Regions from separate parts of the Kitasatospora sp. NPDC087861 genome, predicted to be linked through region 2. Evidence: riboswitches for the same ligand, from Rfam matches in the RefSeq annotation. Region 2 holds a riboswitch; each other region holds the start of a gene.
The links. Region 2 has a riboswitch for cobalamin ahead of ACIOJE_RS23620 (cobalamin biosynthesis protein). Riboswitches for the same ligand answer to the same signal wherever they lie in the genome.

Region 1 (2,253 bases), on a different contig from region 2:
TCGACGAACACCCGCCCGTGGTAGGTGAGTTCGTTGCGGGAGAGGCCTGCGGAGCTGACCGTGTCGCCGGTGGACTCGGTCACCAGGCGGTTGTAGCCGGCGCCGTGCGGGAGGACGACGAGCCGGGCGTCGAGGCGGTGCATGGAGGCGTGGACGGCGCAGGCGACGGCCAGGTCGAAGCGGCGCCGGACGGCGTCCTCCCAGTCCAGCACGGTGATGCCGGGCAGGTCGCGCAGGTAGTCGTCGAGGCCGTCGGCGAACGCGGAGCCGGGGTTGATGGTGAAGTACCGTTCGATGCCGTCCCGGCGGAGCAGGGTGAGGACGTCGAGGACCCGGGTGGCCGAGGTGAGGGTGCGGGCGACCGCCAGCACGTGGGCGGCGACCGGTCTGGTGTTCCAGCGGTCGGCGGGCCAGGCGTGTTGGTGGGGTGGCACGTCATGATCGTACTCATCAGGCCGTGTCGTGGCGCGCCGTTCGCGGGAGTCGGTCGGCCCGGGTGTCGGTCAGCCGGTCGCCGCGGTGGGCTCGTGGTGCTCGGCGGCGGCGCACTCGTCGAGGAGGGGGCGCAGGGTGTCGTCCACGAGCCGGTAGCGCACGACGCGGCCGTCCCTGTCGCCGGTGACGACGCCGGCCGTCCGGAGCAGCCGCAGGGCCTGGGAGACGGCGGGGTCGCGCATGCCGGTGGCGACGGCGAGGTCGGTCACGGCGAGCGGGCCGGCCCGGTGGAGGGCGAGCAGGAGGGCGAGCCGTCCGGGGTCGGCGAGCAGGGAGAACCGCTCGGCCCAGGAGCGGACGTGCGCGGTGTCGCCGATCGCGGCGATGGCCTCGCAGACCCGGTGTCCGTCGATGGTGCGGTGGCCCGCGCGGTCGGCCGGTACGAGATGCATGCGCTCATTGTCGCAGGCGGGGGCGTGTGATCCTGGACACCTGCGCAGGTGCGCAGCCTTGCAAGGGTGGGGCCTGGCCCCTACGGTGTTCCCCGCCGTGGTGCTCGGGAAGACCGGTGACGGATCCTCAGGGATCCCAGCCCGGAGCGGCCCTCGCCACTGTGATCGGGCCATCGCGATCGTCGTCGATGGAGAGTCGTCCGTACCCACGACGCCACTGGGAGCCTCGCGCGCCTGGGAAGGCGGGTACGGAATCCCCGTAAGCCAGGAGACCGGCCACGGCATCTCACGAACTGTTTCCACGAGGTGCTGGAGCGTGACCCGAAGATGACCGTGCCCGAAACCGCCGCCGCCGAGCCGACGGCGACACCGCCCGCGCTGCCCACGTTCCGTTGGAGGCGCGAGGACACCATCCGTACGGCCGGGCTGATGGGGGTGATCGTGGCCATGCACGTGGTGGCCTTCGGGACGCTCGTCTTCCTGGTGGCGCCGCACAGGTACGAGGTCGGTACCCAGGTCTTCGGGGTGGGCCTGGGGATCACCGCGTACACCCTCGGGATGCGGCACGCCTTCGACGCCGACCACATCGCGGTGATCGACAACACCACCCGCAAGCTGATGGCGGACGGCAAGCGGCCGGTCTCGGTCGGCTTCTGGTTCGCCCTCGGGCACTCCTCGATGGTGGTGCTCATGGCGGCCCTGGTGGCGGGCGGCGCCCAGCTGGCCAACACCCTGATGGACGACGAGTCGGCCACCCACAAGTGGCTCGGGGTGGTCGGGACGACGACCTCCGGCGTGTTCCTCTACCTGATCGGCGCGCTCAACCTGGCCGCGCTGCTCGGCATCCTCAAGGTGTTCCGGTCGATGCGGGCCGGGTCGTACGACGAGGCGCAGCTGGAGGAGCACCTCAACTCGCGGGGGTTCATGGCCCGGGTGCTGAACCGGGCGACCCGGTCGATCACCCGGCCCGGGCAGATGTTCCCGGTGGGCATGGTGCTGGGGCTCGGCTTCGACACCGCGACCGAGGTCACCCTGATGGTGATGGCCGGGTCGGGCGCGGCGGCCGGGCTGCCCTGGTATGCGATCGTCTGCCTGCCGCTGCTGTTCGCGGCCGGGATGAGCCTGTTCGACACGCTGGACGGGACGTTCATGAACTTCGCGTACCAGTGGGCCTTCGCCAACCCGGTCCGGAAGGTGTACTACAACCTGACGATCACCGGGCTGTCGATCGCGGTGGCGTTCGTCATCGGCACCATCGAACTGGTCGGCGTGCTGCACGAGAAGCTCGACCTGACCGACCCGGTCACCGGCTGGATCGCGGACATCTCGCTGGACAACGTCGGCTACGCGATCGCCGGGCTGTTCG
Region 2 (2,253 bases):
GGGAGGGTCTGCCGGCGGTCGGCACCGGGGCCGTGGATCAGGATCACCCAGACACCGCGCTTGCCGTCCAGGCGCCAGGCGGGGAGGGCGCCGAGTTCGCCGTCGGCGGCGGTGTCGGTGAACGGGAGGCCGAGCGCCTCGGTGGGGTCGCCGAGATGGACGCGGGGGGTGAAGCGGACCTCGGTGCCGGGGACGAGGGCGCCCCGGTCGGCGCGGACCAGGCGGCGGGTGACACCGTGCTCGTCGCCGTGCAGGACGTCCTCGACGACGGCGTGGCCGTGGTCGTCCCATTCGACGGCCCAGCGGCCGGGGCGCAGGCTCTCGGGACTGCGGGTGAAGGTGACCCGGCCGGCGGCGAGGCTCTGCACGCGGACCGGGCCGGACTCCTGGACGGCGCTCGCCGGGTGGACCATCCGTTCGGAGGCCCGGCGGCCTATCACCAGGACGGCGGCCCCGGCGCCGACGGCGGCGGCCGCCACGGCGGCCGCGGTTCCCCAACGCATATCGCTCCCCGCTCTGCTGGTCTCGGACCGGACGGTGTTCGTACACCAGTTCATCGAGGGGCCTCGCGGGCGGCCACCGGACTGGGCCGTCCGGGTTACAGCGGTGCGGGCGGGAACGGGACGGGGAAGCGGGTGCCGATCCGGCGGGGGGGCTGTCTGCGTCGCACGGGAACGAACGGTAGGGGCGGGGCGTGACGGACCCCAGCCGCCGAACGCACGAAGCGGCCCCGGAGGCCCCTTCGGGCCGCTGGACGATCGCCCAGGGGGTCATGCCCCTGCGGGCGGCCTGATCGGAGGTAGCGACGGGGCGCGCGTGTGACCAACCCCTCCGTGACCTCGGTTGACGCCCGGTTCGGCCGCGTGATGGGATCCTGGGGCCAAACGGAGGCATGCAGAGGAAGCCGGTGCGAGTCCGGCGCGGTCCCGCCACTGTCACCGGGGAGCACGCTCGGATTTTTGCCACGGCGGGCCGTCAGAAGCCGCTGGAAGGCCCGGGGGTGCGTTCGACCCGGAAGCCAGGAGACTCTCGCCCCCGCTACGTCGATCCAGGGCGCGGACCCTGAGTGAGGACACGCACGCGATGCAGGCTGCCCCGCCCCGCCGGACCCCACGCGGCCTTCCGCCGAACCTGTCGCGCCTGCCGATACTTTCGCACCCGTCGTGCGCCCGCTGACCCGCGCCGCCGCGTTCGCGCTGGGCGCCGTCGCGGGCTACGCCGCCGACACCCGCTTCGGCGATCCCCGGCGCGGCCACCCGGTGGCCGCCTTCGGCGCTGCGGCGACCCGGCTGGAGCGCCGGGTGTGGCGGGACGACCGGGTGACCGGCGCCGGGTACACGGCGCTGTGCGTGGGCGCGGTCACCGCCGGCGCGGTGGCCCTGGACCGTACGGTGGGCCGGCGTCCACTGGGCCGGGCCGCATTGACGGCCGCCGCGACCTGGACGGTGCTCGGCGGCACCTCGCTGACCAGGGAGGCGCGCACCATCGGCCGTTCGCTCGCCGCGGGCGACCTGGCGGCCGCGCGGGAGCGGCTGCCGCACCTGTGCGGGCGGGATCCGAGCGCGCTGGACGGGCCGCAGATCGCCCGGGCGGTGGTCGAGTCGGTGGCGGAGAACACGGCGGACGCCGTGGTGAACGCACTGGCCTGGGGCGCGCTGGCGGGCACGCCGGGGCTGCTGGCGTTCCGCGCAGTGAACACCCTGGACGCGATGGTGGGCCACCGCTCGCCCCGGTACGCCCGGTTCGGCTGGGCGTCGGCCCGGCTGGACGACCTGGCGGGCTGGCCGGGCGCCCGGCTGACGGCGCTGCTGACGGTGGCCGCCGCGCCGGAGCCGCGGACGGCCTGGCGGGTCTGGCGGCGGGACGGCTCGGCGCATCCGAGCCCGAACGCGGGCCAGGCGGAGGCGGCCTTCGCGGGAGCGGTGGGCGTCCGGCTGGGCGGGACCCTGCGGTACGGCGAGCGGGTGGAGCACCGGCCGGTGCTGGGCGCGGAGCTGCGGCCGGTGACGGTGGACGACATCGAGCGGGCCTGCGCGCTCTCCCGGCGGGTGGGCGTGCTGGCCCTGGGTACGACGGTCGCGGGGCATCTGGCGATCCGGTCGTTGGCGGCTTCGAGGCCACGGACGGCTTCGAGAAGGAGGGGGACGGCATGAGCAACGCGCTGCTGGTCGCCGGGACGACCTCGGACGCGGGCAAGAGCGTGGTGACCGCGGGCATCTGCCGCTGGTTGGCCCGTCAGGGGGTCTCGGTCGC
Region 3 (2,253 bases), on a different contig from region 2:
CCGCCGCCCCGGCCCCGCCCCTGGGGTTCCGTGCCCTCCGGTTCCGTGCTCCGCGCCACGACTCCTCCTCCCGGACCACCCGGTCCCAGTCTGCCGTACGGACCGTCACCCTGTTCGATGTCCGGAATACCCCGGTTGCGGGTCCGCCTTTTGCCCTAGGCCCACCGCCCGATCGCGAAACGGCGGGGGCGGAAGGGTAATCTCGGGCGCGGGAAGACGATCTAAGGAAGGACTCCCATGTTCTCTCGTCTGTTTGCACCGCGCGCCACCGCCCACGCCCACTGCGACCTGCCCTGCGGCGTGTACGACCCGGCGCAGGCGCGGCTCGAGGCCGAGTCGGTCAAGGCCACCCAGGAGAAGTACCAGGCCAACGAGGACCCGCACTTCCGCGCCCGCGCCATCATCATCAAGGAGCAGCGCGCCGAGGCCGTCAAGCACCACATCTCGGTGCTGTGGAGCGACTACTTCAAGGCCCCGCACTTCGAGAAGTACCCGCAGCTGCACCAGCTGGTCAACGACACCCTGAAGGCCGCCTCGGCCGCCAAGGCGTCCACCGACCCGGCCACCGGCCAGGCCCTGCTGGACCTGATCGCCGAGGTCGACAAGATCTTCTGGGAGACCAAGCAGGCCTGAGCCTGACGCGTCGCCACCCGACCGCCCCCGTCCGCAGCGCCGGACGGGGGCGGTCGTGCGTCCACGCCCGATCCCGGCCCCGGTAAGGGTTGCCTGGCCTGAGTGGCTGTTATGCTGCCAGGGCGTCCGAGGGGGAAGTCCGGTGTGAATCCGGCGCTGACCCGCAACGGTGAGCGCGGCCCGTCGGCCGTGCCAGCCCGATCGCCCTCGGCCGCCGACCTCCCGACAACTCGCCGTGGACTGCGAGGGGATGGCGCCCGGGCCCGCGCCCGTCCGGCGCCCGCCCCCGCACACCCGCGGCCCGAGGCAAGGCGCACCCGTGGACGAGCGGAGCGAGAGAACCACCCGGAGGTGCGCGTGAGCACCGCACCCGTGGGCGGCGGCGCGGTGAGCCCACCCGCCCGTCGCATACCCGCCGCACCCCTCGCCGTCGGCCTGGCCGCCGCCCTGCTGCTCTCACTGGTCTGCGGGGTCGCCCTGGGCGCCGCCGGGATCGGCCTGCCCCGCGCCCTGCGGCTGCTGGCCGCCGGACTGACGGGCGGACGGCTGGAGGCGGGCGAGGCCGCCGCCTACGCGATCGTCTGGGAGATCCGGCTGCCGCGCACCGTGCTGGCCGCCGTGGTCGGCGCCGGGCTGGCCGCCACCGGGGTCGCCGTACAGGCCCTGGTGCGCAACGCGCTGGCCGACCCCTTCGTGCTCGGCGTCTCCTCCGGCGCGGCCGTCGGCGCCAACGCCGTCCTGCTGCTCGGCGCCTTCGCCTCGCTCGGGGTGTGGGCCATCTCGGTCTCCGCGTTCGGCTCCGCGCTGCTCGCCATGGTGCTGGTCTACCTCGCGGCGCGGACCGCCTACGGGCTCACCCCGCTGCGGCTGGTGCTCACCGGCACCGCGCTCTCCTACGGCTTCTCCGCGCTCACCGCGCTGATGGTCTTCGCGGCCGCCCGCGGCGAGGCCGCCCGGGACGCCATGATGTGGCTGCTCGGCAGCCTCGGCGGCGCCACCTGGGGCTCGGTGCCGATCGCCGCCGCCACCGTGCTGGCCGGCCTGGCGTACCTGGCCTGCGCGGCCGGCCGGCTGGACGCGCTCGCCATGGGGGACGAGACGGCCGCCTCGCTCGGCGTGGACCCGGACCGGCTGCGCCGCGAGCTGTTCGTGGTGACCGCCGCCGTCACCGGCACGGTGGTCGCCGTCAGCGGGGCGATCGGCTTCGTCGGGCTGATGGTGCCGCACCTGGCCCGGATGCTGGTCGGCGCCGGACACCGCCGGGTGCTGCTGGTCGCGCCGCTCGCCGGGGCGCTGCTGCTGGTCTGGGTGGACATCGTCTCGCGCACCCTGCTGGCGCCCGCCGAACTGCCGGTCGGGGTGGTCACCGCGGTCCTCGGGGTGCCCTGCTTCCTGCTGCTGATGCGCCGGCGCGGCTACTCCTTCGGAGGCCGCTGATGGACCTCGCCCTGGACTCCGTCTCGGTCGAACTGGCCGGCGCCCGGCTGGTCCACGACGTCGCCCTGGACGCCGCCGCCGGGCAGGTGGTCGGGCTGGTCGGGCCGAACGGCAGCGGCAAATCGACCCTGCTGCGCTGCGTCTACCGGGCACTGCGGCCCGCCGCCGGGGCCGTCCGGCTGG

Region 1: another riboswitch for cobalamin. It lies ahead of ACIOJE_RS15760 (HoxN/HupN/NixA family nickel/cobalt transporter); the one in region 2 lies ahead of ACIOJE_RS23620 (cobalamin biosynthesis protein).
Region 3: another riboswitch for cobalamin. It lies ahead of ACIOJE_RS06005 (FecCD family ABC transporter permease); the one in region 2 lies ahead of ACIOJE_RS23620 (cobalamin biosynthesis protein).

What each region holds. Positions count from the first base shown of each region.
Region 1 is NZ_JBIUUS010000009.1:186,415-188,667, forward strand. It holds gene ACIOJE_RS15750 (hypothetical protein) at 1-434, opposite strand, end outside; gene ACIOJE_RS15755 (metalloregulator ArsR/SmtB family transcription factor) at 504-887, opposite strand; cobalamin riboswitch at 969-1,183, shown strand; gene ACIOJE_RS15760 (HoxN/HupN/NixA family nickel/cobalt transporter) at 1,215-2,253, shown strand, end outside.
Region 2 is NZ_JBIUUS010000017.1:57,348-59,600, forward strand. It holds gene ACIOJE_RS23615 (alpha/beta hydrolase family protein) at 1-503, opposite strand, end outside; cobalamin riboswitch at 897-1,029, shown strand; gene ACIOJE_RS23620 (cobalamin biosynthesis protein) at 1,164-2,153, shown strand; gene ACIOJE_RS23625 (cobyric acid synthase) at 2,150-2,253, shown strand, end outside.
Region 3 is NZ_JBIUUS010000003.1:216,972-219,224, forward strand. It holds gene sodN (superoxide dismutase, Ni) at 238-633, shown strand; cobalamin riboswitch at 723-861, shown strand; gene ACIOJE_RS06005 (FecCD family ABC transporter permease) at 985-2,070, shown strand; gene ACIOJE_RS06010 (ABC transporter ATP-binding protein) at 2,070-2,253, shown strand, end outside.